Regions from separate parts of the Pseudalkalibacillus sp. NRS-1564 genome, predicted to be linked through region 1. Evidence: riboswitches for the same ligand, from Rfam matches in the RefSeq annotation. Region 1 holds a riboswitch; each other region holds the start of a gene.
What was found. A riboswitch is a leader RNA that binds a small molecule or an ion and turns the genes downstream of it on or off. The one in region 1 is predicted to bind cyclic di-GMP.
Positions count from the first base shown of each region.

Region 2: another riboswitch for cyclic di-GMP. It lies ahead of ACIFPW_RS18215 (anti-repressor SinI family protein); the one in region 1 lies ahead of ACIFPW_RS12040 (HD-GYP domain-containing protein).
Region 3: another riboswitch for cyclic di-GMP. It lies ahead of ACIFPW_RS01860 (amidase); the one in region 1 lies ahead of ACIFPW_RS12040 (HD-GYP domain-containing protein).

Region 1 covers NZ_JBITPM010000022.1:26,587-31,029, forward strand. Annotated here, with positions in the region: gene ACIFPW_RS12030 (CBO0543 family protein) at 1-66, shown strand, start outside; gene ACIFPW_RS12035 (FAD-dependent oxidoreductase) at 189-1,625, opposite strand; cyclic di-GMP riboswitch class II at 1,761-1,844, shown strand; gene ACIFPW_RS12040 (HD-GYP domain-containing protein) at 1,856-2,497, shown strand; gene sda (sporulation histidine kinase inhibitor Sda) at 2,556-2,723, shown strand; gene ACIFPW_RS12050 (aldo/keto reductase) at 2,929-3,771, shown strand; gene ACIFPW_RS12055 (STAS domain-containing protein) at 4,377-4,443, opposite strand, start outside.
Region 2 covers NZ_JBITPM010000040.1:56,969-61,411, forward strand. Annotated here, with positions in the region: gene egtB (ergothioneine biosynthesis protein EgtB) at 1-1,044, shown strand, start outside; gene ACIFPW_RS18210 (thioredoxin family protein) at 1,307-1,621, shown strand; cyclic di-GMP riboswitch class I at 2,110-2,198, shown strand; gene ACIFPW_RS18215 (anti-repressor SinI family protein) at 2,224-2,361, shown strand; gene ACIFPW_RS18220 (glycine--tRNA ligase) at 2,743-4,125, shown strand; gene ACIFPW_RS18225 (HAD-IA family hydrolase) at 4,251-4,443, shown strand, end outside.
Region 3 covers NZ_JBITPM010000004.1:69,143-73,585, reverse strand. Annotated here, with positions in the region: gene ACIFPW_RS01870 (copper amine oxidase) at 1-545, opposite strand, end outside; gene ACIFPW_RS01865 (HelD family protein) at 781-2,889, shown strand; cyclic di-GMP riboswitch class I at 3,054-3,140, shown strand; gene ACIFPW_RS01860 (amidase) at 3,183-4,085, shown strand; gene ACIFPW_RS01855 (YwbE family protein) at 4,142-4,336, opposite strand; gene ytzI (YtzI protein) at 4,314-4,443, opposite strand, start outside.

The DNA of each region.
Region 1 (4,443 bases):
ACATATGTAGCGAAAGTGATAACGGATATTTTTATCAAAATGTCTAAACAAAGCAGGGAGACTTAAGGAAACAAGAAACTGAATCTTGCCCTTAAGTCTCCTTGTCTAAAGATAAAATGTTGAATTTTGATACGTACTGTTTCAATCTTTCCACATTCTGTTCACTATCCGCTAAAGCTACATAACCATCAGGCCGGATCAGGTACAGCGCATTTTCCTGCAATCCTTTTTTTCGTCATTGCTTTTTCAAAGCTAAACTCATATAGAGCATATCCAGATACCCTGGCAAAATCCTTAACGGCTTCATTTGCCTGGCCGTATACGTGAAGCTGCCAATCCATTAACTTAAGTGCATCATAATTATGGCATGAATTTGTTTGAATCCATGGCAGACGATCTCCACCATGAACTTTCCCCGCTGTACCATCACTAAGTTGACTGTTGCGATAATGAATGTTGATTTGAGAAAGCCTTCTAAAGGCTGCTTTTCGAGCAATTGAAAAGGAACGAAGCGCAAATGGAGCCACGTTCGGTATAACGATTTTGCGCAGTAATCTGCTCGTCATGTGATCGCCTATAATAGAAGTAAATGCTCGATCTGTTGTATCGATTAGCGTTCTCGCAAAGCCAATGCGCTCCTTTTCAAACGTATCAAGAATAGCTTCATCCGCTTTCTGAAGCAGCACTGCGGCTAGCTTCCACGCTAAGTTCACCGCGTCCCCAATCCCGGTGTTCATGCCCTGTCCGCCAGCCAGGCTATGAATGTGTCCAGCATCTCCGGCAATAAAGGAACGTCCTTTTCTAAAGTGACTGCTAACGCGATGATGGACTTTGTACGTTTGGAACCAGTTCACATGCTGAATCGTTAAGCCTGTTCTCTGCTCGATCAGCGACTGGAAATCCTTGAACGCAACTGAGCTTTGATCGGTTAAATGGCGAGGAACTATTCCAATAATCCGCTCCATTCCCGTGCTTCTAACTGGCATGAACAGGTAAAAGGTGTCAGAATCTAAATACACATTTAAACTACTTTCAGATAACTGGCCGGTGTTCGCTTTAACATCTGCCACAAAAAACAGTTCCTCATACGTTCCACCTGGAAAATCAAAAGCAAGTTCTCTTCGAACGGTACTGTGTGCTCCATCACACCCGCATATATATGAAAACTCACTCCGCTCTTCCTTATTATCTTTTTTAATAACGGCTTGAACATGGTCCCCTTCATCCATAAATGAAACCAACTCTGTCTTCCATTCTACCTCAACGCCTTCGTCGGCTAATTTGTTAATTAGCAGCTGCTCGTGATCATCTTGCGGATAGCTTAGGGCAAATGGGAAAGGACTTAATCCTTTTCCAAGATCGTGAAAATTGATGTTGGCTTTTGCTTTCATTCCTTCTCGAAATTGGATAGACTTCACTTTAATCCCCCGGTGGATGACTTCTTCTGCGAAGCCCATTTGGTTATAAAATTCTAGGGTTCTAGCGTGTACAATTAGCGCACGCGATGCTTCTCCGGGTCCCTCATTTTTCTCGATGATCCGAAATGAAACTCCATATTTCGCTAGGTGGAGTGCTAATACAAGACCCGTAGGACCTGCGCCAACAATTAGTACGTCAGAATTCATTTCCCAATCTCCTTTCATTGGCGTTCCAAATAAAAAAACTGAAAAATCAAAGAAAACAGTTAACAAATTCACCTTTTTATGGTATTTATTATATAAGTATATCCTTATGTCAAGATACCTCAGTAAGAGAACCACAAAAAAAGAGAATGCGATGAACTATCATTCTAGCCTGGGCACTTGAGTGATAGGGAGCAAGTAGTGCAACCGGCTCCTTAAAAAGGAGAATGAACATGGAAAAGTGTACATTGTACGGGCACGCTAATTTATTTTCATCACACACACTGCGAATGATGGAACTCCTAAGACGTCACGACCCTCATAGCTTTCTCCATTCAGTACAAACTACGAGCTACTTCATTGATTTCTGTTTGCATTACAATTTCCGATCACTGTTGAAACGGCGCTTTCTTGAGTCTGTTTTGCTACATGACATCGGTAAACTACTTGTCCCAACAGAAATTCTTCAAAAAAAGAGCCCACTAACCCTTTATGAGAAAGAGTATGTCGAGCGGCATCCAGAGTTTGGAATAGAGCTACTTAATGATTTTCCAGAGATTGATATTGAGCCGTCTCTTATACTAAATCATCATGAGAATAGCGATGGTACTGGCTATCCTTATCAATTACAATATGAGCAAATTCCTCGATCTGTTTCGATTCTTCGAGTCATCGATAGCTTCATTGCGATGACGTCTGATCGAGCTTATCGTCCAAAACGTTCTGACCAATCAGCCATTCATGAAATTAACGTTCATCGGAATAACTTCTATGAGCCATCCACTACCTCCTTGTTTATCTCTTATTTGGAAAAACGGCTAAAAGGGAAAAAGGTTCTGCTTCATTATTTTGATTATGCCAAACGTCAAAATTAAGCAGCGCTATTCAATAACCGTTTAAACAAAACCAAATACAATAGGGAGGGCGAATAGATTGCGACTCTTATCAACTAAGGATTTACTAATTGCATTTTGTGATGCGTATACTCTTCAATTAGATGAAGCTTTTATTGAAATGTTAACGAGCGAAATCATCCGAAGAGGCATCAATCCTCCCCAAACACGTACGGAGTGTTACGAACAAATCGCCAATTTCACTTGATGAGACAGCCTCTCATGACGCTATATAAAAAAGCTTATCTGGTCACAACTGGCCAATAAGCTTTTTTTGATAAATTTAATTGATTTCATCTCCCTTCACAAATAAATTTACTGTTAATACGCTTACATATGTTTGCATTTTTTAGGAAGTGGTAGATTTAAAGTGAGATAAAAAAGTTAATTATTATTGAAAGGAATGATCTTTGTTGAAGGAATCAATCCCAGAACTAACGTTGAATGATGGTCTTACACTACCCGCTATCGGTTTCGGTACTTACTTGCTAAATGGAAATGAAGGCGCAACTGCAATTAATAGTGCGATTGACGTTGGCTATCGCCTCATCGATACAGCTTACAATTACGAAAACGAAGGAACCGTAGGCGAAGCCATTCGTCGAAGTACAGTTCCTAGAAATGAACTGCGCGTCACTTCTAAATTACCAGGTCGCTATCAAGAATATAAGAAAGCTGTTACAGCCATTCAAGAGTCGTTATATAGAGCCAACCTGGATTATTATGATTTGTACCTCATTCACTGGCCGAACCCTAAACAAGGTCTTTATCCAGAAGCTTGGCAAGCTTTAATTGACGCTAAGAAATGGGGACTCATTCGCTCGATTGGCGTATGTAATTTCCTTCCGGAGCATCTAGAGCAATTGGAAAAGGAAACCGGCGTAAAGCCAAGCATCAATCAAATCGAACTACACCCCTTCTTCAACCAGGAAGATCAGAGAAGATTTCATCAACAAAACAACATCAAAACACAATCCTGGAGTCCGCTAGCTCGAGTGACGGACATTTTAGAAAATGAAACGATCAGTCAAATTGCAAATCAACATAACAAATCAGTCTCTCAGGTGATTTTACGCTGGCATTATCAATTAGGATCCATCCCGATTCCTAAATCTTCTTCTCCAGAACGTCAGCTTGAGAACCTCTCTATCTTTGACTTTTCTTTAAATGAAACAGAAATGGCGATGATGGCTGAATTAACGAAACCAAATGGACGATTGAATGATCAAGATCCAGCTACTTATGAAGAATTTTAAATTTCTCCCTCTAACGAGTTAACTAACCAACTAGAAAAGGATGCCCTGCGGCCATAACAGGTTCTGTTTAGAGCTGCAAGTATACAAATATATACTGTTCTAGAGTCTGATTTGATAGCTAAATCAGACTCTTTACTTTACCTTGGTGTTGCTCTTTTGGTTGTATCTTTCAACCATTTTTAGAATATCATTTAGACATCCATTGTACGCGCCAGAATTAGTAGTTTAAAACGACTTCAATTTCGGTAGATAATGAATGGATAATATGGAAATTGTATGGTGAAATGTAAAAAGAGAGAAACTTCTATTCTTCGATTAACTCGAAGGCTAGTTAAAGGGAGCTTGGATTTTAAGCCTTATGTATGTACAAGTAGGGAGTGAAGTGTTTACCTAACGGGAATAGAGCCTTAGATGTGCAACGTTCAGCCCCCATCACCGCTATAGTAAGAACATATAAAAAAGTTAACCAGAAAAGTCTGGCTAACTTTATATTACGAACGGTTGCTTTAAAAAACAGAATAACTAGATATATAATTGGCGGATCGTTCTTTTGGGTCCGTCTTTTAATTTATTACCCTAGTATCTATAGACACAGGATAGCATCATTAAGCAATAAAATATTTCCCTAATGCCTGCTGTAACGTACCTAACGTTTTGATTTCTTCACCTAAT
Region 2 (4,443 bases), on a different contig from region 1:
TACTTATTTAACTCGTACTATGAAAGTGTAGGAAGTTATTTCCCTCGCCATGCAAGAGGTTTGCTGAGCAGGCCAAGTATAGATAAAGTTAGAAGCTATCGATCTGATATTGATGAAGAAATGGTCACTCTTATTCAAGAAATTGACGATAGTAAACTTCACCAAGTTGCTGATTTAGTAGAAATCGGATTGAATCACGAGCAACAGCATCAAGAGCTTTTAATGACAGACATTAAATATAATTTTTCCATTAATCCATTGAAACCCGTCTACCGTTCACTTGAGGTTAATTCTAAAGAAAAAGCTACACCATTAGAGTGGATCTCGTTTGAGGGAGGTCTGATTGAAACGGGTATAAATGAAGATGATGGTTTTTCCTTTGATAATGAACGTCCAATACATAAATCTTGGCTTGAGCCATTTAAGTTAGCGACTAGAACAGTAACGAACGGGGAATATCTTGCGTTTATTAAAGCTGGTGGTTATAAAGAAGCGACCTACTGGTTATCAGATGGTTGGGCAACAGTAAAGAAAGAAAATTGGCAAGCACCGTTGCATTGGGTTGAAAAGGATGGGGAGTGGTATACCTTTACGCTTCATGGGTTAGTTCCACTAAATATAGAAGAACCTGTTACACATATTAGCTACTACGAAGCTGAAGCATATGCAAGCTTTGTAGGTAAAAGACTTCCTTCTGAGTCCGAATGGGAACTTGCAGTTCGCGATCAGCCGATTGCGGGTAATTTTGTTGAAGATGGCATCTATCATCCCGTCGCATCGGTCAAGGAAAATGAAGGTAGAATAAAAAAAGCCTATGGAGATGTGTGGGAATGGACGAAAAGTCCTTATATGCCTTACCCTGGTAATAAACCGCTTGACGGGGCGTTGGGTGAGTATAATGCAAAATTCATGAGCAGTCAGATGATTCTAAGAGGCGGATCATGTGTTACCTCCGTATCTCATATTCGTCCGACTTATCGAAATTTCTTTGGTCCAGATAAACGCTGGCAATTTACCGGCATTCGTCTTGCAGATGATAAGTAATCATTAAAAACTTCGCAATGGATCAGAGCTATTTGAAGAAATCACATAGCCAGAAGAATACTATCCGACTCGAACAGAATCTTAAAGAACTTAAACTGTTAGCAGAGAATTCAGGTTTCACACCAATGAAAACATGGACCGGTCAAGAACAGCTTTTCAGTTTGTACTATCTTAGTGTGAAATAACGTAAGCTTTCTTACAGACATTCAATGATTATTTCGATATAATTGTTAATGAAGATATAGGTGAAGGAGAGATAATCATGAAGAAGATTGAAACAGCTGATTCTTATCAGTCATTCATTAACAATAATGACGTATCCATTCTTAAATATGAAGCAAACTGGTGCCCGGATTGCAAGCGTCTTGACTTTTTTATTGATGATATAATGAATGCTCATCATGAAAAACAATGGGCTCAAATCGATATTGAACAATTCCCTGAAATAACAGAGGAAAATGATGTCATGGGTATCCCGAGCCTTCTTGTCTATAAAGACGGCAAAAAGATTGGTCACTTGCATAGTGCGAATACCAAAAATCCAGATCAGGTGAAAGAATATTTAAGTCAATTTTAAATAAAAGAGAAGGTTGCGAAGGCAACCTTCTCTTATTTTGTTAGAACATATTCAATGGACCCGTCGATTAATGAATGAACAAATGCAACTGTATATCCAATGCTAAGGTAAGTAGAGAGTGTCTCACTACAACGTGGATGTAATGGTTCTGTTGGGGCATGAATACTTTTATACATGGTTTTTACGGTGCTAGAGATGGGTTCACAACGAAGTAGTACAACATGTTTACCGCTCCAAGCGGTACTAATGTGATTTCTATGCATATCACTCTTCCTTTGCGAAAAATATATTCAGGGAATACAGTTAGGATATGAGTGAAATCGTAGGATGTTAGAAGTAGAAATGAAAATTTAAAAATATTTTGAATTTTCATCGAATAACTGGTATATTAGTAGCATATAACGTCAAACTTCTCAATAATCGCATCGATTCACTAAAAAGTTGTGTGTTTTGTAAGTTTATGGTCGGAATGTGTCATTTCTGAATTCTCCAGACAAGGGCAAACCATCCTAAAGGGTGGGACGCAAAGACACAGGTCTAATGTTGGTTCTCCAACGATGACGGCTGGTCCTCCTGGAAAACCCATGAAGGAGGAGAAAAGAATGACCATGGCTAAACCTAAGCCTAAGAAGGTACTTGATCAAGAATGGGTTATTCTCATGAGGGCTGCCAGGGAACTTGGATTGAAGAAAGAAGAGGTACAGGCATTCTTAAGACAACACAAAAACCGACATCTATGAATATACATAAATGCATGACGACCTATAAGGTCGTTTTTTTGTGATAAGCTTTGATGAAAGCAAATACGGTGTGAAATGAATAATCCTTGACTTTAGGGCAATATTTTTTGTATCATATGTCATATCAATTGCATACATAAACCATACTAACTATGAAGGATAAATAGTAGTCAGAATAACCTTGATTTTAGCGATTCGGGGACGGTGGAAGCCCGAACGAGGTCTGATGAAACGGCAGTCTGGAGTTACGTTTCTCAAAGTGGATGCCTTATTTGCATCAACTAGGGTGGAACCGCGGGTGCATAAGCTCTCGTCCCTGGACATTTTTTGTCCATGGATTGGGAGCTTTTTATATTGATTGAGAAAAAAGGAGAGAATGACATGACAATTTCAATGGATCAGATCGTTTCAGTATCAAAGCACAGAGGATTTATTTTCCCTGGTTCTGATATTTACGGTGGACTAGCAAATACGTGGGATTATGGACCACTTGGTGTAGAACTTAAGAAAAATATTAAAGATGCATGGTGGAAGAAGTTTGTTCAAGAATCACCTTATAACAGTGGTCTAGATGCCGCCATTCTAATGAATCCAAAAACGTGGGAAGCTTCAGGACATTTAGGTAATTTCAATGATCCTTTAATTGATTGCAAAAGCTGTAAAACACGTCACCGTGCAGATAAATTAATTGAGGACGCTCTTTCTACTGATGAAGATGACATGATTGCAGACGGCCTTTCATTTGAAGAAATGGAGCGTTTGATGAAAGAAAATCATATTACTTGCCCGGAGTGTGGCAGTGAAGATTTCACAGAAATTCGTCAATTTGATCTTATGTTTAAAACCCATCAAGGTGTAACAAAATCGAGCACGAGTGAAATTTACCTTCGCCCAGAAACGGCGCAGGGAATCTTCGTAAACTTTAAAAATGTTCAACGCTCTATGCGTAAGAAAGTGCCTTTTGGTATTGCACAAGTTGGAAAAAGCTTCCGGAATGAAATTACACCAGGTAACTTTACATTCCGTACTCGTGAATTTGAACAAATGGAGCTTGAATTCTTCTGTAAGCCAGGTAACGAACTAGAGTGGCATGAGTATTGGAAAGAGTACTGCAAAAACTGGCTTCTAAATCTTGGTGTAAAAGAAGATAGCATCCGACTGCGTGAGCATGCAGAAGATGAACTGTCGCATTATAGTAATGCAACAACTGATATCGAGTACAAGTTCCCATTTGGCTGGGGCGAACTTTGGGGTGTTGCTTCTCGAACAGATTACGACTTAAAGCAGCATATGGAACATTCCAATGAAGATTTCACTTATCACGATCAACAAACAGGTGAGAAGTATGTACCTTATTGCATTGAGCCTTCACTTGGTGCTGACCGCGTCACTCTTGCTTTCTTGATTGAAGCATATGAAGAACAGGAGCTTGAAGATGGCACAACTAGAAGTGTGATGCACTTCCATCCAGCGATCGCTCCGTTTAAAGCTGCTGTATTCCCTCTATCTAAGAAGCTTTCTGAAGAAGCGCGTGCTGTTCATGCGGAACTTTCGAAATACTTTATGATTGATTATGATGAGGCTGGCTCAATTGGTAAACGTTACCGTCGTCATGATGAAGTTGGTACACCGTACGCCATTACATTTGATTTTGATTCTGTTGAAGACCAACAAGTGACGATTCGTGACCGTGACACAATGGAACAAAAGAGAATGCCGATTTCTGAACTGAAAAGCTTTCTTGAAGAAAAAACACAATTTTAATGTAGGAAGCCGCTCAAAATTCGAGCGGCTTTTCTTTATAATAAAAAATGACAATGATTCTTATTGATCGTTTACCCGCGAGATTAAACTAACTTGTTGTATAACTAATAAGGAGTGAATAGTAAGTGAGGATTCTATGGGATTTTGATGGCACATTATTTGATACATACCCTGCTTTTACAAAAGTGATGAAAGAATTAGTCTCTAAAGATGTAAAGGAAGAAGATATCTTAAAAGAGCTAAAAGTGTCTTTTCGTCATGCGACGGAAGTGTTTCAATTAACTGAAGAACAAATTAAAACGTTTCGTGAAATGGATA
Region 3 (4,443 bases), on a different contig from region 1:
TAAGCTTCTTCGTAATTTCCTTCTGTATACTCATCAAAAGTTGTTAGGACTTGATCCTCGTGAACTTCTAGAACATCTGCAGCGGCTTCCTTAGGAAGATTACCTTCTGTAGCTGTATCAAGGAACGTGGAGAATTCTTCAACAAATTCGTCTACTTCAGCTTCAGCTTCTTTACGAAGTTCTGCATCATCTTCGGTTGCTGCTTTTACGAAATCAGCGGAGTAATCATTGTGACCTCGAAAGATATCTTCAAATTGTGAAGCGGCTTCATCGCCATAGACAGATGCAATCGCTGGTGTCATATCAGCTGCGTTCTGATCCAGGGCTTCAGTTACTTCTTCTGCATCCTCTGTCCCGTCATATGATTTCGTCATGGATGAAACAGCTAGTACAAAATGTTCGGATAAGAGCTGATCCAGTGTTGCGCGTAGATCTGAAGCAGGCGTTTTGGCTGTTGGCTCAGTTGCCGCTGCCCCAGCGACTGTTGGGAATAATAAGGTTAGGCCTAACGCGGGAACCATTAATTTCTTGAATACTTTTTTCATGTCCATTTTACTTTTCACTCTCCTCGATTTTTTTATCGTTTATTTTGATTACACATAGCTAACGTTCAAAGTGAATAGATGGATCATTTTTTTATAAACTTTTTAATAAAGTTTTTTAAAATGGTAAAAACACTAATTTTAATATTCTAAAAACAATTGGTTGAACTACCTAATTTGTGGTAGTATTAAACTTCTGTCTGATTTAGAGACAAATCTCATAAGGAGGTAACTGATCTTGGACAATAAGACTCAAAGTGCCTATCGGAAAGAGAAGCAGCAACTCGATCAAATCGCTGCAGAGATTACAAAACAGCGGCAGGTGTTGGAGAACTACCCCAGGTATTCTGGCGATAATGTAACAGAACAAGTTCTTGAAAGCATTCGAGAGGAGAATCGTCAATCTCTTGCCATATCTTCAAAAGAACCATACTTTGCACGAATGGATTTTCAAGAGGATGAGAAGGAATCACATTCGTATTATATTGGGAAAGTTGGCGTAGCACATGGAGATTCACAGGATTCTCTGGTTGTAGACTGGAGAGCACCTGTTGCGAGTATGTTCTATGCATTTACAGGGCCAGAAGAGGATGTCTATTATGTATCGCCTGATGGCGTCATCGAAGGGAATATAGAGCTGAAGCGAAATATTGTGATTCGAGATAAAGAACTTCAGCGAGTCGTAGACACCTATGTAGAAGATAGCGATGATTTAAGTGGCTCAGATGAATTTCTTCTATATCGTCTGAGTGAAAATAAAGATAACCGTCTCCGTGACATCGTATCAACAATACAAACAAAGCAAAATGATATTATTCGTGCTGAGCGATCGACGCCACTTATCATACAAGGAGCAGCAGGAAGTGGTAAGACAACGGTTGCGCTTCATCGATTAGCTTTCTTACTATATGAATACAGAGATACCATTCAAGCGGGTAAAATGATTATCTTTGCACCGAATAGGATGTTTCTTGATTATATTTCAGGAGTCCTTCCGGAGCTAGGTGTAGGGGGAATTCAACAATCTACTTTCACAGATTGGACAATAAAAACGATTGAAGAAAAGATTACGATTGATTCATCTGGACACGACCTCAGAAAGTGGTTTGGGAAGAGTCGATTCGATTTTTCAATTGCAGAAGGAAGAGTAAAAGGATCACTGACATTTAAAAAATGGATTGATCAAGCTATACATCGTTATAGCAACTCAGTCGGTCCGGTTGGCTCCTTTCACCCATTTGAAGGAAGAGAGCTTTCAGAAACGAAGATCGAACAATGGTTAAAAGACCTTTCTGCATATCCTGTTGGCCGTAAACGCGAAATGATGATGAATCGTTTTAAAATTTGGATAAAAGGTGAGATCAAATCGGTAGAGGGAGACCATTTAAAGAAAGAATATCGCAAACTAGCAAACGATCAGCTGAAGAATTATTTTAAAACATGGCCGAAGCAAACTGCTCTTTCGTTCTATCAATCACTTTTTCAATCGAATGTTCCTAGCTACATAACACAGTCAGAAAGAGCAGATGTTATAAATGAAGAACTTGTGCTGGAAACGGCAAAGCGAATAAAAAAGAAGAAATTATCGCCGGACGACCTTGCCCCTCTCCTTTACATTCAATATCAATTGAACGGTAATGATAAAGAACATAGGTTTCAGCATATTGTAATTGACGAAGCTCAGGACTTTTCACCTTTTCAACTGGCGCTTCTGAAAGAAGTGAATCGAAGTCAATCTTTTACAATATTAGGGGATTTGGCACAGGGCATTCATTCATATAAGGGCATTCATAGCTGGGAAGAATTTAGAGTGCTTTTCAACGGTAAAGACCTTTATATGGAACTTGAACAAAGTTATCGATCGACTTTAGAAATTATTGAATTTGCGAATGAAGTGATAGCTCATGCGGATATACCGGTTCAACTGGCTGTGCCAATTTTTCGAAGTGGAAAGAAAGTCGAAATAAGCAAAATAGATAAGAAGAGGCATGTTAGTAGCTTGATAAAATCAGCTAAAGAAATGCAAGAGAGAGGTATGAATACAGTAGCGATTGTTGGTAGGAGCGAAGAGGAATGTCATGATTTGTATGGCAATCTTAGTAGGTATGATGAGAAGTTGCATCTCATTACTGCGGATGATCGATCTTATGAAGGGGGACTATCAATTGTGCCAATCTATCTTACTAAGGGATTAGAATTCGATGGAGTTATATTGGCAAATGCTAACGAAGATAATTATAGTCCACATGCAACAGATGCGAAATTACTATATGTAGGATGTACAAGAGCATTGCATGAATTAAAACTCTTTTATATTGATACTCCTTCACAATTGCTACCAGTTTAATCAAACGTTTGTTTAAAGGTTACCTTTGCTATTTCATACCATGAAATGATGGATTGTTAGTACATTCAAGTATTAGTACCATTAAGCATTTTCTTCACACACTCTATAAAAAAAGCTAAACTCTTTATTATTTATTGCCGATAATAAAAGTAGTTGGAATATAAAACTGAAAAAGGCAAACCTGTTGAAAAGCAGGGACGCAAAGTTATGGGCCTGCCCGCATGAATGCGAATGGTTGCCAAACCGCCAGGCTCCTTTTTGAGCTCTGGGTTGAAAAAAAGGAGAGCGTACATGTGAAGAATGTATCGGTTGCTGTTGGAATTCTCTTTTTTATACTGGGCTTTTTTGTGCAGATGATGGTTGTGCCTGTGGGGAAAGCTGAGGCGGTAGAAATGGACACTTCTCTTGCTACATGGATTTGGAACACAAGGGACATTGAAACGAAATCAAATGACATCCTTCAGTTTATGGAAGAGAAACAAGTAACAGATGCTTACTTGCAAATAAATCGTTCAGTGATGGCATCTTCTTATGAATCATTTATTGAAAATGCGACATCCAAAGGTATTCGTGTACATGCTCTAGATGGGGCACCAAATTGGGCTACAAGAAATGGTGCTACATATCAGGCGAACTTATTTAACTGGTTGGATTCCTATCAAGCTAATGCGACAGAGAATCAAAAGTTTAGTGGTGTTCATCTTGATATAGAACCTTATCTTCATTCTGGCTGGACGAATAGTTATCAAAAAACGATTTCTTTCTATCAAGACCGTTTATCAGATGGAAAGACTCGTGCGACGAGCCTAGGATTATCGTTTGGTGTCGACACTCCTTTTTGGTTTGACGAACAATCTTACAACAATCGGTATGGATCGGGCAATTTAGCTGAGTGGATTATTCAAACGGCGGATGTGACTACATTAATGGCTTACCGTGATCGTGCTGATGGTGCAAATGGAATTGTTGCTCTTATTAGTAATGAGATAGCTTTAGCTGAAAAATATGGCAAGAAAATCTCCGTTGGTGTAGAGACAGGGCAAACGTCAGAAGCTTCCTACATTTCATTTTTTGAAGAGGGAGAAGCAGTCATGACAGAGGAACTTCTCAAAGTAAAGACTGCATATGAGTATTCCTCTTCAGTACAAGGTTTTTCCATACATTATCTTGATAGTTGGATGGCGTTAACACAATAATAAAAATGAACCCCCGGACTGAAAATCAGCCGGGGGTTCATTTTTATGAGTTCAGCTTAGGATAAAATCGATTTGACGCGACCAACCTGTCCATCTTCCAGACGTACTTTGATACCATGCGGATGGGTGGGGGATTTAGTCAGGATATCTTTTACAACACCTCTTGTCGTTTTCCCTGAACGCTGATCTTGTTTCAAGACGATATCTACAGTTTTCCCTGGTTCTATATTACTTCTGTTCTGTCCGTTCATCAGTAACCTCTTTCTCTGTCGCTTCGTTATGCTGCTCCTCAGGCAACGGGTCGACAGTATGTTTGACACTGTATCCTTTTGATACAGCCATTCCAAAAGCAGCGGCA